DNA from 2 places in the Stenotrophomonas sp. STEN046 genome. Region 2 is predicted to be linked to the other one. Evidence: predicted binding sites of a transcription regulator. Region 2 holds the regulator's gene; the other holds the start of a gene.

Region 1 (15,050 bases), on a different contig from region 2:
ACGGCTGAAAAGGCCGGTGCCAGCGTCAAGCTGGTGGCACCGAAGGTCGGTGGCGCGACACTCAGCGACGGCAAGTTGCAGGCTGCCGATGGGCAGCTCGCCGGCACACCCTCGGTGGTCTTCGATGCGGTGGCGGTAGTGCTGAGCGCCGACGCCGGCAAGTCGCTGGCCAAGGAAGCAGCGGCGGTCGGTTTCGTCAGCGATGCATGGGCACACCTGAAGGCCATTGCCAGTGACGACGGCGCGCAGCCGCTGTTGAAGGCGGCGCGCGTGGGCAAGGATGCCGGCATCGTAGCGGCCAGCGACAGCAAGGCCTTCCTGGCTGCTGCCGCCAACCGGCAGTGGGCACGCGAGCCGAAGCTGCGCCTGCTGGCCTGATCGATCGACAGGAGAACCGACATGCCCCGGGGTGACAAGAACGCCTACACCGACAAGCAGAAGCGCCAGGCCGAGCACATCGAGCACAGCGAACGCGCGCGTGGGGCCAGCGAAGGCACCGCCGAGCGCATCGCCTGGGCCACCGTGAACAAGCAGGACGGCGGTGGCAAGCGCAGCGGCAGCGGGCGCAAGACCGCAAAGAAGGCCGTGCACCCGCCTGCCCGAGGCTAATCCACGGGCGGCAGCGCCTTCACCCAACCGGCCACCACGGCGGCGGCCGGTTCGGCGCGGGCCTGCAGCAGCAGATGCGGCCCTTCCAGCGCGACGTGCCGTGCGTCCGGCAGCAGCGCCAGCAGTTCAGACACGCTTGGCGGCCACAGCAGACGGTCCTGGCGCGCCTGCAGGCACAGCGTGGGCACTGCGATGCGGCTCAGCACGCTTCGCACGTCCACGCGCAGCGTCGCAGCGGCACGCTGCCGCAGTGTGCCCGTTGGAACCTGGGCCAAGGCATCGCGCAGCAACAACCGGTGTTCGTGGTCGTGCCACCGGCCCAGCAGCAGGCGTGCCAGCAGCGCCAACGGCGGCATCGGCCAGGCCGGTGACAGCATTGCTGCGCTGGCCGCAGGCAACGGCACCGGCCGACGCGCGAACGTGGCGGCCAGCACCAGCCCATGCAGTGCGGGCGGCTGCCGCGCGGCGAGTTCAATAGCCAACGGGCCCGAGAATGATTCGGCAAGCAGCACGAACGGTGCGCGTGGCAGCTGTGGCAACACCCACTGCGCAAGCGCGGGGTAATCCTGCGGACCCTGTACCGGCAGCGCGATCGCCTGCACGGTCAGTCCATGGGCCTGCAATGCCGACAGGAAGCGCACCGACATGCTGCCGGTGCCGTCCAGCCCCGGCAGCATCACCACCCGCGGCAGCGCTCCCGCACTCAACGCGCCGCTGCGCCCTTGCCAGCAGACGGTGGTTGCGCCGCTACATCAACGGCCTGCACCCTGCGTACTGCGGCAATTGGGATCGCCTCGGCCCGCCGTTGCTGTGGCCACCATACAAACAGGAACGCGCTGCTGGACCCCAGCAGGCGCGCGGTGCCCGGCAAAGGCATCGGGTCTCCGGTGAGCTGCACGCGCACCACCTCACCATGTCCATGCTCACGGACCTGCGCGCCGCGCACCTGCACATAGTTGGCCGCGCCCACCGCCATGAATGCCGCCACGGCCAACGTCATCGCCGTCAACGGACGCAGCCCCAGCACATCCCAACTGGTCAGCAGTGAGCGCGACAGCACCAGCCGCCACATCCGGTTGCGCGCACGCAACTGCTCCAGCTTCGCCGCATTGCGCAGGCGCAGCGTTTCCGGCCAGCTGACCAGCAGCACCAGCAGCACGCCCAGCGCCAACAGCAGCACATAGGCGGGATCACGGATGCCGGCCACCAGGAAATCACTGGGCTGCATGTAATCGAGGATCGACAGCGCGAAGCCACGATAGAACCAGTAACTGCACCAGAGCCCCAGCAGCGACACCAGCAGGTAGGCACTGCTGAACAACAGCGCCGGCTCGCGGCGCATCCGCCGCAACGCGCCCATGACCGCCGAATCATCATCGCTGCGCGTGAGCGGTATCAGCGACCAGTCGGTCGCCGGCTCACTGCGTGGCGCATCGTGTACATCAATGCCCTGCAGCGCCGGCACATCGCCATAGGCGCCCTCGGTTTCCCTGCTGTCCATGGCATCCCCCCTTTGCCTGCGAGCATCGCCGAATTGTGGCAACGGCGATAGCCCGGCACACCGTACGCCGCAGTACTTGATCACCCCGATGAGCGGTTCAGACGCCCCGATTGGCAATCGCGAAAAAACCGCTAGAATCGCCGCCACACGGGCTGCCAGCGGCGGCCCAGGGGATTGAGGAAGTACGTGCCACGGCACGGAAATTGCATCGCGGCAATGGACTGTCGACCGGCAACCCGGCCGACATCGGGAATCGAAAGCGTACGTAAGGAATGGCCCATCCGCGGGAGCGCATCGCGCGTTTCGTGGTGGCTGACACTCGTGGATTGATCAGGGGGATCACATGTCCGCACCATATTTCGGCCGTCCGCTGCTGCGGGCGGTGTTTCTGTTGTTGTGCCTTGCCGTGGCGCTCACCACCCATGCCGCACCCACCATGGTGACGTTCAGCAACAACGCCGGGCTCGGCGGTCCCATTGCCAGCAGCGGCCAGGGCGGCTCCGCTTCGATAGCGGGGCTCAGCATCCAGATCGGCCACATCTCCGACAGCAACGGTACGCCCTCCGGCGCGATCGGCTGGCAATCGGCAACGGCGCTTTTTGACAGTGACAACTTCGACGGCCTGACCGACGCCGCGCTTGCCGTCGGCTATCGCGGCATGATCGTCCGCTCTGCCGACGGCAAGGAGTTCCAGCTGACGGCATTCCGCTACTACAACTGGGGAGAGACCTTCAGTGCCCCGATCACTGTGGCGGGCTTTCGCAACGGCCGCCAGGTCGCCTCGACTTCGTTCGAGGGCTACAAGGCAGATTCCAGCTCGGTGCAGGTCACTCTGCCGTCCTTCACCAACGTCGATGAGGTTCGCCTCTATACCGCCAGCGGAAACCCCAGCTGGCACACGATCAACAACCTGGTGATCGATCCCGTGCCGGTGCCTGAAGTGCCAGACGCACCGCAGATGGGCCTGGCGACAGCGGGCAACGCACAGGCCTCGGTGAGCTTCACCACGCCGACCGACAACGGTGGCGCGGCCATCACCGGATACACCGTGACGTCATCGCCGGGCGGACTGACCGCCAATGGCAGCAGCTCTCCGCTGGTGGTTGCCGGATTGACCAATGGCACCTCGTATACGTTCAAGGTCACCGCCACCAACTCCGTTGGCACCGGTCCCGCCTCCGCGGCGTCCGCTGCGGCCGTGCCCAAATCGGACCAGACCATCACCTTCGCCGATCCGGGGGCACAGGCATTCGGCAGCACCCCCACGTTGACCGCTTCCACCACGTCCGGCCTTGCGGCGAGCTTCTCATCAAGCACTGCAGGCGTCTGCACCATCACCAGCGGAGGAGCGCTGACCTTTGTCAGCACCGGCACCTGCACCATTGATGCCAACCAGGTTGGCGATGCTGCCTGGAATGCGGCGCCCACGGTGAGCCGTTCCTTTACCGTCAATGCCGTCGCGCCGGCTGCGCCGACCATCAACGCACTGACCGCTGGCAACGGCCAGGTTTCCGTCGTTTTCAGCGCACCCGCCAACAATGGCGGATCGGCCATCACCGGTTATACCGTGACCTCCGCACCGGGTGGATTCACCGCCACGGGTGCGGGTTCGCCGCTGGTCGTCACCGGCCTGAGCAACGGTACCGCCTATACCTTCTCGGTCACCGCCACCAACGCGATCGGCACCGGCGTCGCTTCGGCTGCCTCGCTGGCAGTGGTTCCGAAAGGCCAGCAGACCATCACCTTCAACAATCCCGGTGCGCAGAACTTCGGCACGTCGCCGACGTTGACCGCCGCCACCAACGCCGGCCTGCCGGTCACCTTCACCTCCAGCACGACCGCCGTGTGCACGACCAGCAGCGACGGCACGCTGGCGTTCGCCACAGCCGGCACCTGCACCATTACTGCCGCACAGGGCGGCAACGGCACATACGCCGCAGCAGCGGATGTCATGCAGAGCTTCACCGTCAACCCGATTGTTCCCGGCGCGCCGACGATCGGCACCGCCACTGCGGGTGACTCGCAGGCGACGGTCACCTTCACGGCACCGGCGAGCAACGGCGGCGCCGCCATCACCGCCTACAAGGTGAGCGCAGTGCCAGGCGGCAATCTCACCATTGGTGGCGGATCACCGCTCACCGTGACCGGCCTGACCAACGGCGTGAGCTATACCTTCACCGTCACCGCAACCAACAGCGCTGGCACCGGCACCAATTCAGCCAGCTCCAACGCCGTCATCCCGGCTTCGCCGCAGACCATCACCTTCGCCAACCCCGGTGCGCAGAACTACGGCACCACGCCCACCCTCACCGCCACCTCCAGCTCAAACCTGCCCGTGGCACTCACCTCGTCCACCACGGGCGTCTGCACGATCAGCAACGGCACGCTGGCGTTCCTGGGCGCCGGTACCTGCACCATCGACGCCAACCAGGCGGGCGACAGCGCCTATCTGCCGGCAACACAGGTCAGCCATTCGTTCACCGTCAATGCCGTGGCGCCGGGCACGCCCACTGCGGTCAGCGCGACGCCGTCAGGCACCGGTGAGATCAAGGTGGCGTTCACCGCACCTGCCGGCAACGGCGGTGCCACGATCAGCGGCTACACGGTGACGTCCATCCCGGGCGGTATCACCGCCTCCGGTGCGGCCAGCCCGCTTACGGTCAGCGGCCTCACTGTCGGCCAGTCCTATACGTTCACCGTATCGGCCAGCAACAGCGCCGGCACCGGCAGCCCATCCACCGCCTCCAATGCGGCGGTGGCCGCCGATGCCATCGTCGCCAACAACTCCGCCGCTGCGGTGGCCTACGGTACGCCCACGCCGATCAGCCTGAGCATCAGCGGCGTGGCCACGCAGGTAACCGTGGGCACTGCGCCCGCGCATGGCAGCCTGGCGATTTCGGGCATCATTCCCACCTACACACCGGCGGTGGGTTACGCCGGGTCCGATACCTTCACCTACACCGCCACCGACGGCAACATGACCTCGGCAGCGGCGACGGTCAGCATCACCGTCGGCGCGCCCGCACTGGCATTGACGCCGGCCACGCTGGCCAGCGCCACCGCCGGCAGCAGCTACCAGCAGAGCCTGTCCAGCAGCGGAGGCGCGGCACCCTACAGCTACCAGCACGCCGGCACACTACCGCCCGGCATCAGCCTGTCGGCCAGCGGCGAGCTCAGCGGCAATCCGACAACGGCAGGCAGCTACAGCTTCGCCATCACCGCAACCGACAGCAGCACCGGCACCGGTCCGTTCTCCATCACCCACAACTACACCGTGGTGGTGGCTGCACCGCAGATCGGCTTCACGCTCTCGAGCCTGCCGCCGTCCTCGACCGCCACCGCCTACGCCCAGCAGCTGCAGGTCTCCGGCGGCGTCGCGCCCTACAGCTTCCAGGTCAGCGCCGGCGCACTGCCGTCCGGCCTCAGCCTGGGCAGCGACGGCACGTTCTCCGGCACGCCGACCGGCGCAGGCAACTACGCGTTCACGGTGACCGTCACCGATGGCAACGGCTTCACCGCCAGCCAGGCCTTCACCCTGCAGGTGATCGAGGCGGTCCAGCAGATCACCGCGTTCGTGGCCAATCCCACAACACCGGTGTACAGCGTCGATGGGCGCTTCACTGTTTCCGCCAGCGGTGGCGCCTCGGGCAGTCCGGTGCTCTTTGCCACCACCACGCCTGCGATGTGCCGTGTTGAAGGCAGCACGGTGGTGATGCTGTCGGCTGGCCGCTGCAGCCTGACCGCCAACCAGGCCGGCAACGCGCAATACCAGGCTGCGGTGCAGGCCACTCTGGATGTGGACATCACCGCCGCGGTACCGGTGCTGCAGTGGCCGCAGGAACTGCACAAGGTCTTCGGTGAAGCCGCGTTCGACCTGGCCGACCCGCAGAGCCCGAGCCGCGGCAGCTTCAGCTACAGCAGCAGCAATACCTCCGTGGCGACCGTGCAGGGCCGCACGGTCACAGTAACCGGCGAAGGCGTGGCGATCCTCACCGTCACCCAAGCCGCCGCTGGTGGCTTTGCGGTGGGCACGGCGCAGCTGCGCCTGGTAGTCAGCCAGCGTCCGGATCCGAGCCGCGACCCCGGCGTGATCGCCAACCTGCAGGCCCAGGTCGATGCCAGCGTGCGATTTGCCAGTGCACAGCAGGCCAACATCCGTGATCGCCTGCGACAGGTACGGAGCGGCAGCAATGCGTCCAGCAACCAGTTGTCATTGAGCTACAGCGGTGGCAACGATCTGCCGAGTGTGTCGGTGCCGATGTCGCGGCTGGGGGGCGATGCGCTGCCGGCGCTGGCCGCCGGCTGGGGCATGTGGGCCTCGGGCAGCGCCAGCTACGGTGCCGGTGCGGGCAGCAGCCGCTACGACTTCCGCACCGATGGCCTGAGCGTGGGTGTGGACCGTGCCTTCGGCGATCAGTTCCTGTTCGGCGTGGCCGGCAGCATCGGTCGCAACAACAGTGACATGGACGGCAGCGATGCACGGGTCAGATCCGATCAGCGCTCGCTGGCCGCCTACGGCCTGTGGCGCGGTGGCGATCACCTGTTCGTCGATGGTGTACTCGCTACCGGCACGCTGGACTTCGATACGCGCCGCTGGAGCGCGGACGCCGATGCCTTCGCACAGGGCAAGCGTGACGGCGACCAGTGGTTTGGTTCGCTGGCCATCGGTTACGAACACCGCAACGCGGGGATGTCACTGACCGGCTACGGCCGTGTTGAAGCCAGCCGCAGTACGCTGGACAGCTACCGCGAGAGCGGCGCGGGCCTGTACGACCTGGTCTATCGCGAGCAGGTGGTACGCAACAGCGCCGTCGCACTGGGCCTGGAGGGCGCCTACCTGCCTGCCGACCCGGAAGCGCGCGTGCGCCCGTTCTGGAGCATCGAGTACCGCCAGGCGCTGGATGACAAGGGGGACGCCTACATGAACTACGTGGTGGGTCCGCGAGCACAGGATTACCAGTTGCGCATGCAGAGCTACAACGACCATGCGCTGTCGATTGCCGCCGGCATGGACGTGCGCCTGCAGCGTGGCTGGTTCATGTCGCTGCTGCTGGGCCACGAGCAGACGCGTGGCTCGAGCCGTGCCAGCAGCATCGGCCTGCGTGTGGGCTATGGCGCTGCGGGCGGTGCATCCGGTACCGGCACGCTCGGCAACAACGATGGCACCGGCAAGCAACGCTGCAACCCGCGCCGTTGCCCGCCGCAGGCCAGCGCCGCGCCGCGCTGAGGCTGCTGCATCGCCCTGGCTGAAAACACTGCGACCTGCCTGCGTATCAGCGCAGGCAGGCCGCAGGTTGCTTGTTCAACGCGTGGCTTTACGCAGCGCGTGCCGCTGCCAGCGGCGTCCGCACGCCCTGCTCCAACTGGAACACCGACACCGAAGTGGTCAGCGCATGCGCCTGCTCTTCCAGCGCGCGGCTGGCAGCGGTCGCCTCTTCCACCAGGGCGGCGTTCTGCTGGGTCACCTGGTCCATCTGCACCACCACCTGGTTGACCTGCTCGATACCTGCCGCCTGCTCCTTGCTGGCCGCGGCGATGTCGCTCATCAGCTGGGTGGTACGCGCGCTGGCCTGGGCGACGCGGGCAATGGCGGCTTCCGATTCGACGGTCACTGCCAGGCCACTCTGGACCTTTGCAGCGGCGTCCTCGATCAGTTCCTTGATCTCCTTGGCCGCAACACCGGCACGCTGCGCCAGCGTACGCACTTCGCTGGCGACCACGGCAAAGCCACGCCCCTGCTCGCCGGCACGTGCGGCTTCCACCGCCGCGTTCAGCGCCAGGATGTTGGTCTGGAACGCGATGCCATCGATCACCGTGGAGATTTCCGAGATGCGCGCCGAGGACTGATCGATCTCGCCCATCACCGTGGCCATCTGCGTCATCGCCTGTTCGGTCTCGCGCACGGCGGCACCGGCGGCATGCGCCTCGCTGTCGGCCTGGCGTGCCAGTTCGGCATTCTGGCGAACGGTCGAGGTCAGCTCTTCCATCGATGCGGCGGCCTCTTCCAGATTGGCGGCCTGCTGCTCGGTACGGCGTGACAGGTCGTTGTTGCCGGCCGCCAGTTCCTGCGCGGCGTTGTTGATGCTGTCGGCGGCCACCTGGATGCCCCGCACGATGCCGGTCAGCTGCGCGGTGGTGGTGTTGGCATCGTCACGCATGCGCGCGAACACGCCTTCGTACTCGCCGTCCATGCGTGCGGTGAGGTTGCCGTGCGAGATCGCACGCAGCACGTCGGAGACATCGGCGATGCTGGCCTGCGAACTGGCCATCATGCCGTTGAGGTGGTTGACCATGGCCTGGAACTGGTACTGGAAGGCCGAGGCGTCGCCGCGCATGCTGAAATCGCCGGCGCGGGCGGCGCGGGCCAGTTCGTCGATCTGCGCATTGATCGCCATCAGGCTCTGCTTCACCGCTGCCAGGGTGCGCGTCAGCGTGCCCTTCTCGCCCGGGTACTCGGGCAGATCGCGGCTGAGATCGCCGATGGCATAGCGCTGCATCACCTCGGCCATCAGCAGCTGCACCTGCACGTGCGATTCGACCAGGTGGTTGGTGGCCTGCACCATGCGGCCGAAATCGCCGGGGAAGGCGCTGGCGTCCATCCGGTAACGGATCGCACCGGCTTCATGCTGCTCGGCCATCTGCAACTGCGCACCGATCGCGGCCTGCACACTCTGGCGCACGCTGGCCATCGCCTCGCCCAGCTGGGTCAGCTCGTCACGGCCGCCGAGGCGGAACTCCTGGTCCAGCTCGCCCTTGGACAGGCGCTCGGCCAGCTGCACCGCACGCGCCAGCGGCGCGGTCATGCTGCGGCCGATCAGCACCGAGGCGGCAATGCCCACCAGCAGCGCCACACCGCCCAGCACCAGCAGCTGCAGCAGGCTGCGCTCGCCCAGCCGGATGGCCTCGGCGGCGGCCTCGCGGCTTTCCTTTTCTTCATAGGCCACGCCATCGGCCAGCGCCTTGTTCCAGCCATTGGCCGCTTCCTGCACCGGGCCCAGGGTCAGCGCCACGGCACCGGGAAAGTCGCCTTGTTCCATCAGTTCGCTGGTCTGCTTGTTGAGCGGGCGGGCCAGCGCTCGCTTGGCGGCGATGGTCTCACCGATCACCTTGCCTTCGGCATCGCCCGGCAGTGCCTGGTAGGCCGTCCAGCTGGCCTCGTAACGCTTGACCAGGTCGGCGATGCGCTGTTCGTCGCTGGCGCGCTCTTCGCCCTGGCGGATCAGCATTTCGCGGCGCACGACCATCATCTGGTTGTTGGCATCGAGCATCTCCGACAGCAGCCGCACCTTGGCCACGCCGACCTCAACCACCTGCTCCATCGCGCGCTTCTGCACGGTGGTGGCGGTGGCACCGGTGGCAACCACGGCGGCAACCAGCAGCAACAGCAGGCCAAAGCCAAGCCCAAGACGCCAGGCAACCCTGACGTTCCTCAAGTAGTTCATGGGTGAATCCAAACGGGGGGGATGTGCCCTTATCGGCGGGCGCGCAGGCAATCTTGATCGCCGTCCATCGATGGCGTCGGGTGCCGTTCACCTTGGTGAGCCCCGTCCTGCTGCGCCCGGCAGCGGTTAACGCACCCATCTGCCGTGCTTGCTCATGCGGGCATCAGATCCCTTTCACGGTGGCTCGGCGCCGCCTGCGGGCAAGGTGGAGGCGTTACCTGCTGGAGATGCCCATGCCTGTAGTCCGCCCCGCCCTGCTCGCCCTCGCGCTGCTGGCATCACCCGCCTTCGCGCAGGTGCCACCGCCTGCCAACCTGCCCGCGCCCATCGCCGAGACATCCGGCCCTGACATCGCACCGCGCTCGGCCCTGCATGCCCAGGTCCTGCTGGACCGTGCCAACTTCTCACCCGGGCAGATCGATGGCGAGGTGGGCAGCAACCAGCGCCGCGCGGTGTCCGGTTTCCAGGCCGCGCATGGCCTTGCCGTGACCGGTGAACTGGACGATGCCACCTGGAAGGCCCTGCAGGCTGACACGGTCAGCCCGTTGGCCAGCTATACGCTGACCGCAGAGGACGTGGCCGGTCCGTTCGTTGCCATTCCGAAAAAGCCGGCCGCACAGGCCAAGCTGAAGGCACTGGGCTACACCAGCGTGGCCGAAGCACTCGGCGAGCGCTTCCATGCCGCGCCGGACCTGCTGAAGGCACTCAACCCCGGCGTCGACCTGGGCAAGGCCGGCAGCCGCATCCAGGTGCCGAACATCGCACCGGCGGCACTGCCGAAGGCGGCCAAGGTGGTGGTCGACAAGTCCGACTCCACCCTGCAGCTGTTCGATGCACAGGGCAAGGTGATCGCGCAGGTCCCGGTCTCTTCCGGCAGCGAGCATGATCCGCTGCCGATCGGTGAATGGAAGATCCTCGGCGTGTTCCGCGACCCGCCCTTCCACTACAACCCCAAGCTGTTCTGGGACGCGAAGAAGGGTGATCGCAAAGCGACGATTCCGCCCGGCCCCAACAACCCGGTCGGGCAGGTGTGGATCGACCTGTCCAAGCCCCACTACGGCCTGCACGGCACGCCGGAACCCGGGCACGTGGGCAAGACCGAATCCCATGGCTGCGTGCGCATGACCAACTGGGATGCGCTGCGTGTGGCGGCAGCCGTGGATACCTCCGTGGCCGTGGTGATGCAGGAGTAAGACGATGCGCCTTGCGCAGCTGATCGTGCTTGGACTGGTACTGGGTGTGGCCGCCGGGTGGTGGCTGCAGCGCGGCACGCCTGTGCCGGAAACGCAGCGCACGCGCGTTGCTGCGCCGGCTTCCGTATCGGCCGCAGCGCAGGCTCCGCCGCCTGGTGCAACGTCCGCAGGCGTGCCGGCAGGCCTGCTGCTGCCGGTGCAGGACATCGCGCCGTCGCAGCTGCGCGATACCTTCACCGATGCGCGCAGCGAAGGCCGCGTGCACGATGCGATCGACATCATGGCGGCCGCTGGCACGCCGGTGCTGGCGGTAGCCGACGGACGTGTGGAAAAGCTGTTCGACAGCGAACGCGGCGGCCTAACGATCTACCAGTTCGAACCCACCGGACGCTGGTGCTACTACTATGCGCATCTGCAGCGCTATGCCGATGGCCTGGCGGAAAAGCAGGTGATCAAAAGCGGGGATGTGATCGGTTACGTCGGCAGCACCGGCAACGCCAGTGCCGACGCGCCGCACCTGCATTTCGAAGTACATGTGCTGGGACCGGAAAAACAGTGGTGGAAGGGAGAATCGATCAACCCGTATCCGATTCTTGCTCGGACAGCACCCTAGACTCGATCTGGCGCCAACAGTGAAACTCGGCTGACAGAACCGCGCCAAGGATACGGCGTATGGACATCCGGCCTGTTTCCAGTGTAAATCTCAACTTCCTCGCCGTTACGCGCGAGGGAATTGGATTACTCACAGGGGAAACAAGGATGATGCAGTGGGAAAAATTACTGAACTCGACTCGACTGGGCAACAGACCTCCAAAGGACGAAGTTGGCCGTTCGCCGTTCAATTCAGACCACGACAAAGTGATCTTCTCGGGATCTTTCAGGCGCCTAGCGCGCAAGACGCAAGTCCACCCTCTAGCCACCAACGATCATATTCATAACAGGCTGACGCACAGCCTGGAAGTCGCTTGTGTTGGTCGGACGCTGGGAATGAGGGTCGGGCACGAGCTAATCAAGGAAAAGAAGCTTCCAGAACTATTTTCCCCAGCAGACATCGGCGACATCGTTCAGACGGCCTGTCTTGCTCACGATATCGGCAACCCCCCTTTCGGGCACACAGGCGAGGAGGCAATTAGACACTGGTTCTCCAATGAATCTGAGGACATCCTCAAGACATTACGGCCGAACGAAGCAGCAGATCTGAAACTATTTGAGGGCAACGCCCAAGGTTTTCGGGTGCTGACCACCTCGGAGTACCACCCTTACGATGGCGGAATGCGCCTAACCTATGCGTCTCTCGGCGCCTTCATCAAATACCCATGGAATTCCGTCGATGCTGCCAGCGGGGCGCGACCCAAGGACTCGAAGTACGGGGTGTACCGATCCGAGGAGGATCTATTTAGAGAGGTGGCAGAGGCGACTGGCCTCTTGAAGAAGGGTGATAATTGGTACTGTCGCCACCCACTTGCCCACCTTATGGAGATGGCAGACGATTTTTGCTATGCGATTCTAGACTTGGAAGACGGAATAGAAATGGGCATCCTGAACTGGGACGAGGTATTCGAAATAATACGACCAGTACTGGACCGCAGCAAGCTTGCAGAATTGAGTAGTGACCTTAAGGATCTCCGCCCTGGCAGGAAGCCCCCACTAGTTCGAGGAAAAATAATATCGGCATTTGTCGATGCGGGCGCAAAGGCATTCATTGACAACGAAAGCGACGTACTCCGCGGGGAGGTTAACGACCTGCTGGCAAAGTGTGATCCAGCTGTCGTCAAATGTGTTCAGGACGCTAAAAACCTAGCAAAGGAACGAATTTTCCAGCATCCCCGAAAGGTTGAGCTAGAGATTGGGGCTTACAACACACTCGCAACAATCCTGAACGTACTCTGCAGGGCCGCCATCAGCCACGTGACCAACGCCACGGAGGGTGATTACAAATCGAAGCGGGCACTCGACCTGATTGGGCGAAACACGTTCGACCCGAAAATTTCTTCCATTGGAGCCCAAGTCTTTTCGCGTGAGTACTTGGCTCTGATGAGAGTTATGGATTTCGTAAGCGGAATGTCTGACAACTATGCAACACACCTCGCACGGCAGTTCAATGGATCAGGAGATGTTCGATAGATGAGCAGAAGCCCCGCACAATCGGGGCTTCTATAGAAGCTCAGAGGGCACACCGTGGGGCCTTACGAACCAGCATGTAGGGATGAAACGATCACCCCGTTTGCACTGCATTCACGCACACGGCTCTACAGCCCAGAAGCAACTCGTACCGCCTCGCACGCGGCAATCAGGTCTTCGACCAGACGACCGCTGGCATCCAGTTCACCCTCGTACTCGGCAAGGTTGCGCTGCTGGTGGCACTTGTCCAACACGCGCCAGACCTCCGGGCCAACGCCCAAGGTGTGCTTCAGGGACTGGAACATGATGTAGCGGTTGCTGGGCCGGTAGCCCTGCCCGCGCAATGCCGCCAGGCTCAGCGCATGGGCCTCGTTGTAGGCCCGGCCGAAGCGGCTTTCCAGCGAAAGCGTGCCATTGCGTGCATCGCGCAAACGCGCCAGGCCGGAACGCTGCAGTCCCTCGATCTCGCGCGCATGCGGCGGTTCCAACGAAAGCGGCTTACCCGGCCCTACCAAGTTCTGCAAAGGCGAGGTCATCCTTTCCTCCAATCACCCACAGCTTGGGTTGTTCCAGCACCCGCTGCAGGAAGGCATTGCCCTTGCGCAGGCGCTCGCTCAGTTCGTCGTGCATGTACAGCGTCGGGTTCACGGGCCGCCCAAGTCGGGCTTCAAGCGGGTCCAGAGCGGCCATCAGTTCAGAATAGCCCAAGGTATTGGACACCAGCAGCAGATCGATGTCGCTGTGCGCGGTATCACCTCGCTTGGCTACCGATCCATAGACGAATGCACAGGTGATCTGGTCCTGCAGCGGCTGCAATGCGTCGCGCAGCGGACCAGCCAGGCCGACGGTCTTGTGCACCGGGGACACCAGTTCGACATGGATGGGCGAGTGTGCGTTGACCCGGCAACGCTTCTGGCTGCCGACCCGCCGCTGGTTCACCAGGCCACTGGCGACCAGCTTGGCCACTTCGCGCTGCACGGCGCCCGAGCCGGCACCGCTGCCGCTGATCAGCTCAGAGATGCTGAAATCGCGGCTGTCCTGCCCGAACAGCAGGGCCAGCACCCGTTGCTGGGTCTGGGTGAAGAGCGCGTCGGCCAGCCCGACAGGGCCGGCAGAAGACCGATTGTCGGCAGGGATACCCATATTGGGTATATGACAAGTATCCCGCCGGGCGTGGCCTGCCGCTACCGGCGTCGCCAGCGCCGCAGCGCGATGCTGGCGGCCGCCAGTCCGCCACCGGCAATCAGTAAAAGGAGCGCCACCGGCTGCCAGAAGAAGAACGGCCACAGCCAGAGGTAGTCCAGGTCGGTCAGCTTCAGCATGTCCATCGGTGGTAGCAACTCCACCGAGGCCGCACGGCCGGCCAGCGCCGGGTCGACCGCCAGCACGGTCAACCGCAGCCAGGAACGGCCACGCGGCAATGCATCACCGCGGCCGTAGCCGAAGTACGAGGCGGCGAAGCGGTCGGGCTCGACCGATTCCAGTGCACGAATGACCTCGGCCGTTGCCGAAGGTGAGCGCGTATCCGCGCGGAACTCATTGCGATCGGTCGGCGTTTCAGCGCGAAGGCGCACCTCCGGATCGATCGGCGGCTCGAGGCCATCGTCCGCATAGCGCAGTCGCAGGCGCAGCGGATCGTCGATGAAGCGATAGACCGTGATCTCGGCCGTGTCGCCCGGCTGCAGCACCAGCGGCAGGGTCTGCGTGCGCGAGGCCAGGTGGTTGGCGACCGCGCCCAGCAGCAGCACGGTGCAGGCCAACGTCCACAGGCTCCACAGCAGCCACAGGCTCACCCGTGCCACGGTCTCGCCCTTCATGCCGAACTCCCGGTCATCGCGATGCATCCCTGCTGGCGTTGGCCACAACGTAGCGCAGAACTGCACGTGCCCACAGTGCCGGCGTAAAGCAGCGCATGAGCCCACCCGGTACCTCGCAAGATGGCGAGGCTGGGCATCGCACATGCGGAAGGAGGTCAGGCCGGCCTGACTTCCCTGCAGACCAGCTCAGCAAGTTCGCGGCACGCGAAGAACAGCCCTTCAACCACACCTTCGTCCAGGTGCCTGCGCGGCGTCGCCATGGTGGCGCAACGGTTGGCCGCATGCAGCATTTCCACCGCGGTGAGGATGCCCACGGCCGCACGGTCGATCCGCGCCAGGGACTGACGTCGTCCGTCGGACAGGTTCT
Region 2 (15,050 bases):
GCACGCGCAGTACGCGGCCTTCGCCGGCCATGCTGCGGATGTCCTCGGCCTGCGGCTGCAGTGCCTCAAGCACGTAGGCCAACGGCAGGATCAGGGTTTCACCGGCCACCGCCACGGTCATGCCGTCGAGGATGGCCAAGGTCAGTGGCAGGCGGATCAGCGTGCGGGTGCCGGTGCCCAAGCCGCTTTCAATCTGCACCTCGCCACCCAGCGCCTGGATGTTGCGGCGGACCACGTCCATGCCCACGCCGCGGCCGGACAGATCGGTGACGGCATCGGCGGTGGAGAAGCCAGGCTGGAAGATCAGGTCCCAGACCTGCGAATCGGTCGGGTTGTCCGGCACCGCCAGGCCCCGCTCATGGGCCTTGGCGAGGATCTTTTCGCGGTTCAGGCCACGGCCGTCGTCGCTGACTTCGATGACGATGTGGCCGCCCTGGTGCGAGGCCGCCAGGGTGATGGTGCCGGTCTCGTCCTTGCCTGCATCGCGACGCACGTCCGGCATTTCCAGGCCGTGGTCGATGGAGTTGCGCACCAGGTGCACCAGCGGATCGGCGATCTTCTCGATCAGGCCCTTGTCCAGCTCGGTGCCTTCGCCGATGGTGCGCAGGCGCACGTGCTTGCCGAGGCGGCCGGACAGGTCGCGGACCAGGCGCGGGAAGCGGCGGAACACGGCGTCCACCGGCAGCATGCGCACGCCGATGACAGCCTCCTGCAGATCGCGGGTGTTGCGTTCCAGCAGATCCAGGCCGGCGAACAGGCTCTCGGCATGCACCGGATCCAGCGCATGCGAAACCTGCTTGAGCATGGCCTGGGTGATGACCAGTTCACCGACCAGGTTGATCAGTGCATCGACCTTGTCGACGCTGACGCGGATGGAGGTTTCCGCCTCCTGGCTGGCGCCGCTGCTGGCAGCGGGCGCGGCAGCGGCTGCAGGAGCCGGCGCTGCGGCGGCCGCAACCGGCGCCTGGGTGGCAAGGCTCGGCGGCGCGGCCGGACGGATGTCCAGTTCGCAGTCGTCCAGCACCCAGGCGAAGGTGTCTTCGATCTTGCTGCGCGGCACCTTGCCGACCAGGCCGAGGTCCCATGCCAGATGGGCTTCCAGCGGGTCCAGCTGGGCGAAACCGGGCAGGCGGTCGATGCGTGCTGCCACCTGCAGCGAGCCCAGGTGTTCCAGCTCGCGGATGATGCGCAGCGGGTCGTTGCCGCTCATGAACAGCGACGGCGCCGGGGTGAAGCCGATCTGCCACGCTTCCGGGGTGTCATCGACCTTGGCCGCTGCAGGCGCCGGGGTCGCGGCGGCCTGGCCGGAGAGCACCGCTTCCAGGCGTGCCTTCACCGCCGCAACGGCGGCAGGGTCGGCGACCTGGCCGTGCTCGGCCTCGCGCAGCAGGGCGCGCAGCACGTCCACCGAGGACAGCATCGCGTCGACCGCGTTGCCTTCCAGTGCGCGCTTGCCGGCGCGCAGCTCATCCAGCAGCGTCTCCAGCACGTGGGTCAGGCCGGCGATGGCATCGAAGCCGAAGGTGCCGGCGCCGCCTTTGATGGAATGGGCGGCGCGGAACACCGAGTTGATGATCTCCGCGTCCTGTTGCCCCGATTCCAGGGCCAGCAGGCCGGCCTCCATGGCGTCGAGGCCTTCGCGGCTCTCCTCGAAGAAGGTGGCGTGGAAGCGTTGCAGGTCCATGCTCATGGCAGTGGCGATCCGGAAGCGAAGAGGGGGAGCAGTGCGGGGCGATCAGCCCAGCACTTTCTGCACGGTGGCGACCAGCTGTTCGGGATTGAACGGCTTCACCAGCCAGCCGGTGGCACCGGCGGCCTTGCCTTCGGACTTCTTGTCCGCGGCCGACTCGGTGGTCAGCATCAGCATCGGCGTGAACTTGTAGTCGGGCAGCTGGCGCAGTTCGCGGATCAGCGCGATGCCGTCCATGTTCGGCATGTTGACGTCGGTCACCACCGCATTGAAGCGCTGGCCCTTGGCACGACCGAGCGCGACCGCGCCGTCTTCAGCTTCTTCGACGGCAAAACCGGCCGAGGTGAGGGCGAAGGAAACCATCTGGCGCATCGACGCCGAATCGTCCACCACCAAGATACGTGCGCTCATGCAGCGTTCTCCACAGATTTCAGGTTGTCATGGGGTACGTCCAGGCCCAGGGCCTGGGTGACGCCCAACAGGCGTGCAGCGTCACGGAAGGTTGCAGTGCAACCGTGGAAGCCGGTGCCCAGGCCTGCCTCGCGGCGGGCCTGCACGAAGGCACACAGCACCTGCATGCTCGCGGTATGGATGCGACCGACCTGGCTTGCATCCAGGGTCAGTTCGGCTGCTTCCGCCACAAGTGGCGAAAGGCGGTTCTTGAGCTCGGTGCTGCTCTCGATGCCGAGATCCTCACCCAGTTCGACAGTGCTCATCGTTGCTCCGGACAAACGGTTCCGACATTCATAACGGCACCGGCGGGGGGTTCTTTAGGGGAGGAATCGGCGCGGAGCGCCGAAGCGGGGCTTTTCGGGGACGGAAGGAGCCGATTCTGCGAATCAGCAGCTGCCGTCCCCACTGCCCGGTGGCCGTTGCTGCCGGGGGTTGACGGACGGTTTGGAATCGGCGCGGAGCGCCGACGCCCTGCCGTTTCCTGCTCAGCCCAGCAGGTGACTGGCGTCGAGCAGGATCATCGGGCGTTGGCTGATGCGGGCAACGCCGCGGAACAGTTCGTTGGAGATCTGGCAGATGCGGGCGGTATCGGGCGGCTCTATCTGCGAATCGGTGAGGTTGGCGACGTCTTCCACCGCCGACACGCGCAGGCCCAGGGTCTCGCCGTTCTCTTCCAGTACCACGATACGGGTCTGGGCATCGTCCTCGGCCGAGGCGGCGCCCAGGTGCAGGCCCAGGTCCATCACCGGCACCACCTGGCCGCGCAGGTTCATGATGCCGAGCATTTCCGGGGCAGTGCCGCGCAGTGGCAGCAGCGGAACCGGCAGCACCACTTCCTGCACCTTCAGCAGCTCCAGGGCGTAGGCCTGGGTACCGCAGCGCAGGCGCAACCAGCGCGAGGCGCGCTCACCGGCGCGGCGGTTCTGCGGGTGCGGGCTGCTGGCAGGCTGATGTGCCTGTGCCTGCAGTTCCTGCCAGGTGCCGGGGCGATTGCTGGCCGGTGCGTCGACGGCCACGCGCGGCGGCGGTGCCACGGGCGCGCGTGACATCGGGGCCATCGCGGCCATCGGCGCGGGGGCGGGGCGTGCGGGGGCGACGGCTGCGGCGGGAGTGGCGATCGCAGGAACCTCCTCACCGTCGGCGGCGGCCTGGAAGGCTGCCTGCAGCCCGGGGCTGTCGGTGTGCGCCAGGCTGTCGGCCGCGTCGGTTTCGTAGATGACCTCGTCCGGCAGGTCGTCCCAGGTCGGTTCCGGCGCCGCAGGGGCGGCCGCGACGGGAGCGACCACATCGGTTTCGTAGACGACCTCGGCCGGGAGATCGTCCCAGGTGGGTTCGCGCTCGGATTCGGGTGCTGTGTCCGCCGGGCATGGCCCGGCGCGACCGGTGGCCGCGTCGAAGGCGGCTTCGAGTGCGGCGTCGTCGCTGGCCGGGGTGGCAGCGACTGCGCCGGTTTCGTAGACGACCTCGGCCGGGAGATCGTCCCAGGTGGGTTCGCGTTCGGATTCGGGTGCTGCGTCCGCCGGGCATGGCCCGGCGCTACCAGAGGCAGCGACCGGTTCCTGTTCGATGGCCGGTGCTGCGGCGATGGCGTCGCCAAGCAGCTGGTCCAGATAGTCGTCCAGCAGGCCGGTGGTGTTCATGCAGCCTGCTCCAGCGCACGTGCGTCTTCGCCGAGGATCCAGTTCAGTGCACGCCGGTACGCAGCCAGGCCCCGGCCCGGGTAGTCCTCGCCGATGCTCGGCAGGGTCAGGCCGGCGGCATTGCTGATGCGCGTATCGATCGGGATGGCGTCTTCCCAGACCCGGCTGGCGTGACGGTCCTGCATCGCGCGCAGCGACTCGTTGCCGGTGCGGGTGCGGCGGTCGAACAGGGTGGGCAGGATCGAGATCGGCAGCGGGCGACGGCGCGAGCGCTCGACCATTTCGCCGGTGCGGACCATGCCATCCAGCCCGTGCAGGGCCAGCGGCTCGGCCTGGGTGGGAATGATCAGGCGATCAGCGGCGGCAAGTGCATTGATCATCAGCAGCCCGAGGGTGGGCGCACAGTCCAGCAGGATGTAGTCGTGCTGGCCCTGGTGGCGCGCCATCGCGTTCTGCAGTGCCAGGCCGAGACCGGGCTGGTTGGCGCTGCGCCGTTCCAGCGTGGCCAGCGAGGCCTGCGCGCACACGTAGTCCAGCCCGGAAATGTTGCTGGCATGGCTGAGCGTGGCCAGGTCGGCCGGTGGCGCGCCGAACAGTTCCAGCACGCCGGCCGGTGCCGGTTCGATCGGCACGCCGAAGGCGCGGGTGAGCGAGGCGTGCGGATCGAGATCGATCAGCAGCACGCGGTGGCCGAGCGCGGCCAGGCCGCGACCGAGGGCGAGGGTGGTGGTGGTCTTGCCGACTCCGCCCTTCTGGTTGGCGACTGCCCAGATGCGCATCGGATTACTCCTTCATTGCCGGGGGAACGGCGGCGCCGACGCGGCTGCCAGCCGGCACCGGCGGCAACTGCACCGGTGCGATGGGGGGTGTGGGGGTGGTACGTGCCGGCGATGCCGCCGAGGCTTGCGTCGGCGCGCGGCTGGGGTTGCCGGCGTCGTTGCCTGTGGCGGCACCGGTGGCGGCATTCAGGCGCTCGCCCAGCGGATCGACCGAATGGCTGGTGTCGGCCAGGATGATGACCATCACCCGGCGGTTGCGGTTGCGACCCTGCGCGCTGTCGTTTTCCTCGCGCGGGCGGAACTGGCCGTAGCCGACCATGGCCAGTCGCGAGGGCTGCACGCCCTGGTCGGCGAACAGATGGACCACGCTGGCGGCGCGGCCGGCCGACAGTTCCCAGTTGGAAGGGAAGGTGGCGGTGGCGATCGGGATGTTGTCGGTGTGGCCTTCCACGCGCACGCTGTTGGGCACATCGCGCAGCACGCCGGCCAGGCTGGCCAGGGTGTCACGCGCATGTACATCGAGCGCGGCCGAGCCGGTGGGGAACAGGATGTCGCTGTTGATTTCGACCTCGATCCACAGTTCGGTGCGGCGCACGCTGATCATGCCGCGGTCGATCAGTGGCGCCAGCGCGGCGGTCAGGCGGTCGGCGATGCTGTTGAGCTGGCGCTCGGCGCGCGCGATCTGTTCCTGGTTGTGCACCGACACCGGCATGCGCATCTGCGAGGCCATCGACGGCAGCAGGGTGGGGTCGTGCGAAGGCGCCGGCGCCGACGGGCCGATCTTGGTGCCGGACTTGATCACCGACGGGCTGTCCCAGCCGCCACCCTGCACCTGCTTGTTGCCGACCTGCACCGGGTTGATGGTGCGCGGTGCGCCGCCGAAGGCATCGGTGAGGGCATCGGCCATGATCCGGTACTTGCCCTCGTTGACCGAGGAGATCGCGTACATGACCACGAAGAAGGCGAGCAGCAGCGTCATCAGGTCGGCATAGGGAATGGCCCATGCTTCGTGGTTGGCGTGCTCTTCGTGGTGCTTGCGGCGGGCCATGTCAGTGCAGGAAGCCGGAGAGGTTGGTTTCGATGTTGCGCGGGTTCTCGCCCTGGGCGATCGAGATCAGGCCTTCGATGACCATCTCGCGGTCGCGGGTGTTGTGCGAGATCACACTCTTGAGCTTGGCGGCGATCGGCAGGAACAGCAGGTTGGCCGAGGCGATGCCGTAGATGGTGGCGGTGAACGCGGCAGCGATGCCGTGGCCGAGCTTGCTCGGGTCGGCGAGGTTCTTCATCACCGCGATCAGGCCGAGCACGGCGCCGATGATGCCCAGCGTGGGTGCGTAGATGCCCATCGCCTCGAACACCTTGGCCCCGGCCTGGTCCTGGTGCTCCTGGCTGCCCAGTTCGATTTCCAGCATGTGCCGGATCGATTCCGGTTCGACGCCGTCCACCAGCAGCTGCAGGCCCTTGCGCAGGAACGGGTCCTGCTGCGCTTCCACCTGTGCTTCCAGGCCCAGCAGGCCCTGGCGGCGGGCGATGTTGCTCCACTCCACGATCTGCTGGATCAGTTCGCGGCGGTCGCTGTGCGGCGGGCGCACCACCCAGCGCACGATCTTGAAGGCGTGCTTGAACACGGCCGGCGAGGTGTGCAGCAGGATGGCGGCGATGGTACCGACGATGACGATTACAAACGCCGCAGGCGACCACAACGACGCCAGGCCGGCGCCCTTGAGGATGCTGCCGCCGACCAGTGAGGCCAGGGCGAGGAAAAGTCCAATGAGGCTGAGTCTATCCATGGGTCCGGTATCGGCTTGTGTGAATGGGACTTGAGACACCGGGAGGTTGTGTACAGACGGTAGTCACAGTTTTCGGGTCGCCGGGCATGGCCCGGCGCTACCCTGCGGGGCCGTTTCCGGTTGCGCCGGGTCGTGCCCGGTGGGGTTCAGCGCAACCCGTCCACATCCAGGATCAGCGCCATGCGACCATCGCCGATCAAGGTTGCACCGGCATAACCGCGCAGGCCGCGCAATGCCTTGGGCAGTGGTTTGATGACCACTTCCTCGCGGCCGCGCACCTGGTCCACCACCAGGCCGAAGCGGGTTTCGCCGGCCTGCAGTACGACGATGGTCAGCAGCGGCGAGGCGGCGGGCGTCACATCCAGCCATTGCCGCAGGTCGACCAGCGGCAGGGTGTGCGAGCGGCGATCGAGTACGGCGCGACCGTCGAACCAGCCCAGCGAGGTACGCGGCGCATGCAGTACTTCCATCACGCGCGCCAGCGGCAGCGCGTAGACATCCTCGCCGGCCTGTACCAGCAGGGTCGGCAGGATCGCCAGCGTCAACGGCACGCGGATCATGAAGCGGCTGCCACGGCCCAGTTCCGACTGGATCTGGATCTGCCCGCTGAGTTCGCGGATGCGCGACTGCACCACGTCCATGCCGACGCCACGGCCGGAAATGTCGGTGACCTGCTGCTTGGTCGAGAAGCCAGGCAGGAACACCAGGTGCAGGCATTCCTCGCTGCTCAGGCGGGCGGCGGCTTCCGGGTCGATCAGGCCCTTCTCGCGTGCCTTGGCGCGCAGCTTTTCCGGATCGATGCCGGCGCCGTCGTCCTGCACCTCGATGCTGACGTAGTCGCCTTCCTGCTGCGCCGACAGGCGCACGTGGCCCATCCGCGGCTTGCCCTGCGCTTCGCGCAGGTCGGGCATTTCCACGCCGTGATCGATGGCGTTGCGCACCAGGTGCACCAGCGGATCGGCCAGCGCTTCGACCAAGTTGCGGTCCAGCTCGGTCTCGGCGCCGATCAGCTCAAGGTCCACTTCCTTCTTCAGCGAGCGCGCGACATCGCGGGCCACCTTGGGGAAGCGCGAGAACACCTTGCCGACCGGCTGCATGCGCGTGCGCATCACCGCCGATTGCAGCCGTGCGGTGGCGATGTCCAGAGTGGACACGGCACGATCCAGCTCTTCGTCACGCAGGCGTGTACGCAGGGTCTTCAGCCGGTTTCGTGACAGCACCAGTTCGCCGATCAGGTTGACGATGGCATCCAGGCGCTTGGTGTCCACGCGCACGGTGTGTTCGGCTTCGGCAACCGGCTTGTTGGCTGCCGGCTTGCTGGCCGCCGGTGCCGGCAGCGCTGCCGGCGCCGGACGCGCTGCCGGAGCAGCAACGGCAGCAGCGATCGGTTGCGCGCCCGGCACGGCGCCGCCATGCAGCTGGTCGAGCAGGGCTTCGAACTCGTCCTCGCTGATCATGTCGTCGGCTTTCTTCGCCGTCGCTGCGATGGTGGTCGGGGCCTTGCCGCCGTGCAGCTGGTCCAGCAGTGCCTCGAACTCATCATCGGTGATCAGGTCGCCGCCGGCGCCTGCCGGCGTGGCCACGGCCGACGCTGCGGTGGCAGCGCCACCGTGCACATCGAACTGTGCGACCAGCTCGGGCGGTGCAAAGCCCGGTTCGGTACCGGAGGACACCGCATCGAGCATCGACTGCAGGTAGTCCAGCGATTGCTGGGCGGCATCGAAGTGATGTGCCTGCAGCACGGCCTGGCCGGCCCGTGCGGCGCCCAGAGCTTCCTCGGCGGCGTGGCACAGCTCGACCATCGCGGTGATGCCCAGGAAGCCCGCGCCGCCTTTCAGCGTGTGGTAGCCACGGAACACCGCGTTGAGCTGTTCGTTGTCCTGCGGTGCCTGTTCCAGCGACACCAGCTGTTCGCCCAGGCGATCCAGGATTTCCTGGGCCTCGATGATGAAATCGGCAGTGATGTCGTCGGCTACCGCGCCCATGCTTACAGCCCCAGATCCGACAACAGGTCGTCGGCGTCGTTCTGCGAGACCGCGTGGCGGTCAAGTCCCTTCAGTGCCGGCCCGGCAAGTTCCGGGTCGGTGCGATGCTGTTCCGGCGGCAGGCCGAGCGCGCCAAAGCCTTCGTGCACGCGACGGACGATGCCGACCACGCGACGGATGATCTGGCCGGTCAGGTCCTGGTAGCTCTGGGTCAGGGCGATCTCGGTAAGGTTGTGGCGGATGCGGTCGAGCTGCGCGTCCTGGCCCGGCTGCAGGCCATCGGCACGCAGCTGCTCGGTCAGGTTGCGGCACTCTTCGGCCAGGTCCAGGGTGCGGTGGGTGGCCTGCTCGGTCATGGCCACCACGTGGTCCAGGCGCGCGCAGGCGTCATCCAGCTCGCCGGCTTCATCAGGCACGGTCGGCAGTTCACCCAGCGCCTGCCCCAGTTCGCGCGCCAGCCGCGAAAGGCCGCTCATCATCGGCTGCGTGCGCAATGCCACCAGGCCATCGATGCGCTGGCGCCAGGCGGCTTCGTCGCCCGATTCCAGTGCATCCAGGGCTTCCTGCAGGCGCAGGGCGAGGGCGCTCTTGTCGACCGTAGTGTCCATCAGGCGCTGGCCGCCAGGCGTTCGAAGATCTTGCCCAGCTTCTCTTCCAGCGTCTGCGCGGTGAACGGCTTGATGATGTACCCGTTCACGCCGTTCTGCGCCGCTTCGATGATCTGCTCGCGCTTGGCTTCGGCCGTGACCATCAGCACCGGCAGGGTCTTCAGCTTGGCATCGGCACGGATCGCCTTCAGCAGCTCGATGCCGGTCATCACCGGCATGTTCCAGTCGGTGACCACGAAGTCGAACGGCTGGCTCTGCAGCAACGACAGCGCGGCATGCCCGTCCTCGGCTTCAGCGGTATTGGTGAAGCCCAGATCGCCCAGCAGGTTCTTGACGATACGACGCATGGTCGAGAAGTCGTCGACGATCAGGATGCGCATGTTCTTGTTCAAAGCAGAGTTCCTTTGTTGATCAGCTCTCGGGGCCGGCGTCGGCCGCCCCGATCATGTTCATTGTTCAAGGCCGGCATCGGCGGCTTCGAAGACCTTCAGGCGGCCGCGCAGGCGCAGCACGGCCTGGCCGTGGATCTGGCAGACGCGTGACTCGCTCACCCCGAGCACCGCGCCGATCTCTTTCAGGTTCAGTTCCTGCTCGTAGTAGAGCGAAAGCACCAGCTGTTCGCGCTCGGGCAGCAGGCCGATGGCATTGCCCAGTTCGCGGCCGAATTCACCGCGCTCCAGCACCTGCTGCGGGGTCGGCCCGCCCTGGGCGATGGTGTCCAGTTCGCCCTGGTCTTCGATGCGTGATTCCAGGCTCAGCACCTGGCCGCGCGAGGCGTCCTCCATCAGCCGCAGGTATTCGGGCAGCGGCATTTCCATTGCAGCGGCCACTTCGGTGGCGCTGGCGGCACGGCCGGTACTCTGTTCCAGGCGGCGGATGGTGGCGGCGGCGTCGCGGGCGCGGCGGTGCACCGAACGCGGCACCCAGTCGCCGCGGCGGATCTCATCGATCATCGAGCCACGGATGCGGATCGAGGCGTAGGTTTCAAACGATGCACCCTGGTCGGCGTCGTAGCTGCGCGAGGCCTCGATCAGGCCCATCATGCCGGCCTGGATCAGGTCATCCACTTCCACGCTCGCCGGCAGGCGGGCGGCCAGGTGATGGGCGATGCGCCGCACCAGGTCCGAGTGCTGGGCAATGACTTCATTGGCCGCAGTGCGCTGGACTTCCCTGTATTGAGCGGCGCCTTTCATGCGGCCACCCCACGCTGCTTGATGATGCGCTCGAGGAAGAATTCGACGCCACCGCGCGGTTCGGTCGGTGCCTGCCAGCGTGCGGTCCGGCGGGCGATCTCGGTGATCGCCAGCGCCGACGGGCTGGACGGGTAGGCCTTCACCACCGGCTGCTGGCGCTGCACCGACAGGCGCAGCCAATCGTCCTGCGGCACGCAGCCCAGGTAGTTCAGCGAGACATCGGCCAGGAACTTCTCGCAGACCCGGGTCAGCTTCTCGTACAGCACGCGGCCTTCGTTGGGGTCGCGCACCATGTTGGCCACCACCTGGATGCGGTCCACGCCACGTTCGCGCGACAGCACCTTGATCAGTGCGTAGGCATCGGTGATCGAGGCCGGCTCATCGCAGACCACCACCACGGTGTCCTGCGCGGCCTGGCAGAAGGTCAGCACGCCATCGTTGATGCCGGCTGCGGTGTCCACCACCATGATGTCCAGCTCGCGTTCCAGCTCGGAGAACACGTTGACCAGGCCCACGTGCTCGGCCGGGGCCAGCTCGGCCATGTGCCGGCGGCCGGATGCGGCCGGCACCACCAGCACGCCGTTGGGGCCTTCGATGATCACATCGTCCAGGCTGCAGCGGCCGGCGACCAGGTCAGCCAGGGTATTGGTCGGGTTCAGGCCCAGGATCACGTCGATGTTGGCCAGGCCCAGGTCGGCGTCCAGCAGCAGCGTGCGCTTGCCCATGCCGGCCAGCGCCACGGCCAGGTTGGCCGACACGTTGGTCTTGCCCACGCCGCCCTTGCCGCCGGTCACGGCAATGGTGCGCACAGGGCCGAGCGGCTCGCTGCGGGTCGCCGTCAGCGGGAAGGTGGTGGTCAGCTTGGCGTACTCACGCGACGGCATGGTTCAACTCCGGGTTGCAGGGCATATCGGCCGCGCGGCGCAAATCTTCAAGGCGAAGTACAAGATTGGCCGCACTGGCCCGGTGCAGGTCGTCGGGAACGTCCTGGCCATCGGTCACCCAGGTGATCGGCAGCTTGTGGTCCACGGCTACGGAAAGGGCGTTGCCGAAGCGGCCGGTCTCGTCCAGCTTGCTCAGCACCAGGCCCTGCAGGTTGGCCGCGCCGAAGCGGCGCACCACCTCGTCCATGTCGCCGAAGCTGGTGTTGGCCGGCAGCACCAGCAGGGTGCGGACCTGGCGGGCGGCACGCAGCCACTGCAGCTGGGCGGCCAGTGCACGGTCGCGTGGGCCCAGGCCGGCGGTGTCGATCAGCACCAGCTTGTAGTCCTTCAGGCGTTCCAGCAGCTGGTCCAGGTCGGTGCCGCTGTTGGCTTCGTGCACCGCAATGCCAAGCTGGCGGCCGTAGCCGTACAACTGTTCGCGGGCGCCGATGCGCAGGGTATCGGTGGTGACCAGGGCCACGTCACGGGCCGCATGGGCTTCGGCGAAGCGCGAGGCCAGCTTGGCGATGGTGGTGGTCTTGCCGGCGCCGGTGGGGCCGACCAGGGCGATCACCCCGCCTTCCTCCATCGGGTCGACCGGGGCAATCGGCAGCTTGCGCGAGATCAGCCCCAGCATCAGGCCGCGGCCGCGATGGGCTTCGGTTTCCAGCGGAATCTGCATGGCCACGTCGCGGGCGATGCCGGCGTCGAAGCCGTACTCATCCATCAGGTCCAGCGCGGTGGCGCGCACCGGGCAGCCACGCAGGCGCTCATCGGTGAAGCGGTTCATCTCGCGCTCGATCACCTGGCGCATGCCGGCCACTTCCTGGCGCAGGTGGCGGATCTCGGCGTCGTCCTGGGCCACCAGGGTCAGTGCGGGCGCCGGTGCCAGCGCAGGCAGCGGTGCCGGTGCAAGGTCCTGCGGCTGCACGGCAACCGGTGCCGGCTCGTCTTCGTGGTGCGACATGACCGGTGCTGCGGCGACCGGCAACGGCGGCGGCGAGATGGCCGGGGCCGGGGCCGGGTCTTCCAGCGGCGGATCGATCTGGAAGCGCGCGCGGTTGCTTGGCGCCGCCGGCGGCGCCGGAGCCGCGGCCGGCGGTGCCACGATGGCTTCGGCGAAGGGAGCGAAGATCTGTTCCGGCAGCGTCGATTCATTGACGGCGGCGCGCGCCAGGGTGGCGGCGAAGCCGGTGCTGCCACGAGTCGGCACGATCTCGTCGGCGCTGTCCAGGGTGCGGCCGGTAGCGCCGACGGCGGCGCGGGCCAGGGCCGCAACGGCCGAGGTGGTAGCGGCCACCGGTTCCGGTGACGGGCTGCTGCTGCGACGGCGGGTGACCGCGGCAATCACCGCATCGGCGGCGGTGCGCGGCTTCGGCGGCGGCGGCGGGGCCACCTCGCGGCGCGATGCTTCAAGGGCGCGCTGCACCGCGCTTTCATCGTAGTTGGCGGCGGCCACGATCTCGATGCCTTCCTCGATCCGGCGGTTGGACAGGATCACGGCGTCAGGACCATGTTCCTTGCGCACCAGGTTCATGGCCGAGCGCATGTCGGCGGCGACGAATCGTTTGATTTTCATGCTGTGGTCACGGGACGAAGTCGGCGGAGTGGCGGTCGGAGAACGCGGATGGTCGGTGGTCTGCACGGTTCGGGTTCCCCTTGGAATCTGTCTGTTGCTGCGGTGTGTAAGTGGTGTCTGTTTTCTGGCGCATCGGACGCCGGCGTCAGCTGATCGTTCCAACCAGCTTCAGACGCTTGTCTTCCGGCACCTCGCTGTAGGCCAGGACCGACAGCGACGGAACGCTGTGGCGGACCAGGCGGGCCAGCGCGGAACGTACCGGGCCCGGCACCAGCACGACCGCCGGCTCATTCTTGGCTTCCTGCTTGCTGACACATTCGGCCAGGCTCTGGTGCAGTCGCTCAGCGAGTCCGGGTTCCAGCGCGGCGCCGTTGCCCTGCGTGGACTCCTGCAAGACACGTTCCAATTGCGGGTTGAGGGTGAACACCGGCAGCTCCGCCGACATTCCGGCGATCTCCTGCACGATGAAGCGGCCCAGTGCGGTGCGCACGGCGGCGGTCAGCACGGCCGGGTCCTGGCTGTGCGGGGCGTGTTCCACCAGCGCTTCGGCGATCTTGCGCAGCTGGCGGATCGGAATGCGTTCGATCAGCAGGTTCTGCAGCACACGCACCACCGCCGACAGCGGCAATGCCTTCGGTGTCAGATCTTCGACGAGCTTGGGTGCGCTCTTGGCCAGGTTGGCCAGCAGGTGCTGCACTTCCTCGTGGCCGAGCAGTTCCGGGGCGTGTTCGCGGATCAGGTGCGAAAGGTGGGTCGCCACCACGGTGGCCGGGTCGACCACGGTGTAACCCATGGTCTCGGCCTGGGCGCGCTGGTGCGGCTGGATCCAGGTGGCATCCAGGCCGAAGGCGGGGTCCTTGCCGGCAATGCCCTCCAGCGGGCCCAGCGCGCTGCCGGGGTCCAGCGCCAGTTCGCGGTCCGGGTGGATCTCGGCGGTGGCCACCGGCACCCCATGCACCAGCACGCGGTAGCCGTTGGCCGGCAGTTCCAGGTTGTCGCGGATATGCACCGAGGGAATCAGGAAGCCGACATCCTGGGTCAGCTTGCGGCGCACGCCCTTGATGCGCGCCATCAGCTCGCCGCCCTGGTTGCTGTCCACCAGCGAAATCAGTCGATAGCCGACCTCCAGGCCCAACGGATCGACCGGGCGCAGTTCGTCCCAGCTCAGTTCGGCGGTCGGCGCCGGCGCGGCGGGGCGGCCCAGCGCGTTGAGCGCGGCGGCATCATTGTTGCTGGCGCCGGCATCGGCGGCCGGTGCCTGGCCCTTGCGGTACACCTTCCAGGCGATGAAGCCGAGGATCACGGCCAGCGTCAGGAAAGCGACGTTGGGCATGCCCGGCACCAGGCCGACCACGCCGAGGATGCCGGCGGTGATGGCCAGCGCACGGTACTGGCCGAACACCTGGCCACTCATGGCCTGGGCCATGTCCTGCGAACGCGAGGCGCGGGTGACCAGCATGGCCACCGCGCTGGAGACCAGCAGCGCCGGCAGCTGCGCCACCAGGCCGTCACCGATCGACAGCAGGGTGTAGGTGGCGGCAGCATCGCCGAAGGGCATGCCATGCTGCAGCACGCCGACGGCCAGGCCGCCGAGCATGTTGATGAACAGGATCAGGATGCCGGCGATGGCATCGCCGCGGATGAACTTGCTGGCGCCGTCCATCGCGCCGTAGAAGTCGGCTTCCTCGCGGACCTCCTCGCGGCGCAGCTTGGCTTCTTCACGCGTCAGCAAACCGGCGTTGAGGTCGGCGTCGATCGCCATCTGCTTGCCGGGCATCGCGTCGAGGATGAAGCGTGCGGTCACTTCCGAGACGCGGCCGGCACCCTTGGTGATGACCACGAAATTGATGATGGTGAGGATCGCGAACACCACGATGCCGACCGCGTAGTTGCCGCCGATGACGAACTCGCCGAAGGCGGCGATGACCTTGCCGGCTGCATCGTGGCCGTTCTGGCCGTTGAGCAGGATGACACGGGTGGAGGCCACGTTCAGCGCCAGCCGCAGCATGGTGGTGATCAGCAGCACGATCGGGAAGATGGTGAAGTCCAGCGGGCGCTTCACGTAGACCACCGCCAGCAGCACCATCAGCGAGATGGCGATGTTGAAGGTGAACAGTGCATCCAGCACCGGCGCGGCCAGCGGCACCACGACCATGGCCAGCAGGGCCAGCACGATCAGCGGCGCGCCAAGGCCCTGGCGGATCATCTCCAGCGCGCGGCGGGTGTTGAAGCCGGAGGTCTGCGCGTTCATGGGCGACCCCCGTTGCCGAATTCATCCACCGCGATCTGCGGCGCGGACGGCATCGGGCCGGTCCGCCAGCTGCGCAGCTGGTAGACGTAAGAGAGGACCTGGGCGACGGCTGAATACAGTCTCACGGGGATTTCCTTGCCGAGTTGGCCTTCCCGATAC

What was found. Region 2 encodes FliA, which starts transcription of late flagellar genes. Its sites were predicted from a motif close to TAAAGTTTNNCNNNCNNNGGCCGATAA; they were not measured.
Region 1: ACVOLJ_RS08180 (methyl-accepting chemotaxis protein) is a predicted target of FliA. The motif match lies at 9,582-9,608, and genes of this name have one in related genera.

Annotation. Positions count from the first base shown of each region.
Region 1 covers NZ_JBRRDR010000012.1:13,281-28,330, forward strand. The annotation lists gene ACVOLJ_RS08155 (catalase) at 1-378, shown strand, start outside; gene ACVOLJ_RS08160 (hypothetical protein) at 400-609, shown strand; gene ACVOLJ_RS08165 (alpha/beta fold hydrolase) at 606-1,316, opposite strand; gene ACVOLJ_RS08170 (hypothetical protein) at 1,313-2,110, opposite strand; gene ACVOLJ_RS08175 (autotransporter domain-containing protein) at 2,454-7,337, shown strand; gene ACVOLJ_RS08180 (methyl-accepting chemotaxis protein) at 7,426-9,552, opposite strand; gene ACVOLJ_RS08185 (L,D-transpeptidase family protein) at 9,780-10,745, shown strand; gene ACVOLJ_RS08190 (M23 family metallopeptidase) at 10,750-11,358, shown strand; gene ACVOLJ_RS08195 (deoxyguanosinetriphosphate triphosphohydrolase) at 11,418-12,869, shown strand; gene ACVOLJ_RS08200 (hypothetical protein) at 12,995-13,354, opposite strand; gene ACVOLJ_RS08205 (nucleotidyltransferase domain-containing protein) at 13,365-14,009, opposite strand; gene ACVOLJ_RS08210 (hypothetical protein) at 14,051-14,683, opposite strand; gene ACVOLJ_RS08215 (hypothetical protein) at 14,839-15,050, opposite strand, start outside.
Region 2 covers NZ_JBRRDR010000001.1:7,666-22,715, forward strand. The annotation lists gene ACVOLJ_RS00030 (chemotaxis protein CheA) at 1-1,690, opposite strand, end outside; gene ACVOLJ_RS00035 (response regulator) at 1,736-2,101, opposite strand; gene ACVOLJ_RS00040 (STAS domain-containing protein) at 2,098-2,406, opposite strand; gene ACVOLJ_RS00045 (chemotaxis protein CheW) at 2,629-3,783, opposite strand; gene ACVOLJ_RS00050 (ParA family protein) at 3,780-4,562, opposite strand; gene motD (flagellar motor protein MotD) at 4,567-5,610, opposite strand; gene ACVOLJ_RS00060 (flagellar motor protein) at 5,612-6,352, opposite strand; gene ACVOLJ_RS00065 (chemotaxis protein CheA) at 6,499-8,337, opposite strand; gene ACVOLJ_RS00070 (protein phosphatase CheZ) at 8,340-8,945, opposite strand; gene cheY (chemotaxis response regulator CheY) at 8,945-9,337, opposite strand; gene ACVOLJ_RS00080 (RNA polymerase sigma factor FliA) at 9,395-10,138, opposite strand; gene ACVOLJ_RS00085 (MinD/ParA family ATP-binding protein) at 10,135-11,022, opposite strand; gene flhF (flagellar biosynthesis GTPase FlhF) at 11,009-12,640, opposite strand; gene flhA (flagellar biosynthesis protein FlhA) at 12,786-14,891, opposite strand; gene flhB (flagellar biosynthesis protein FlhB) at 14,888-15,050, opposite strand, start outside.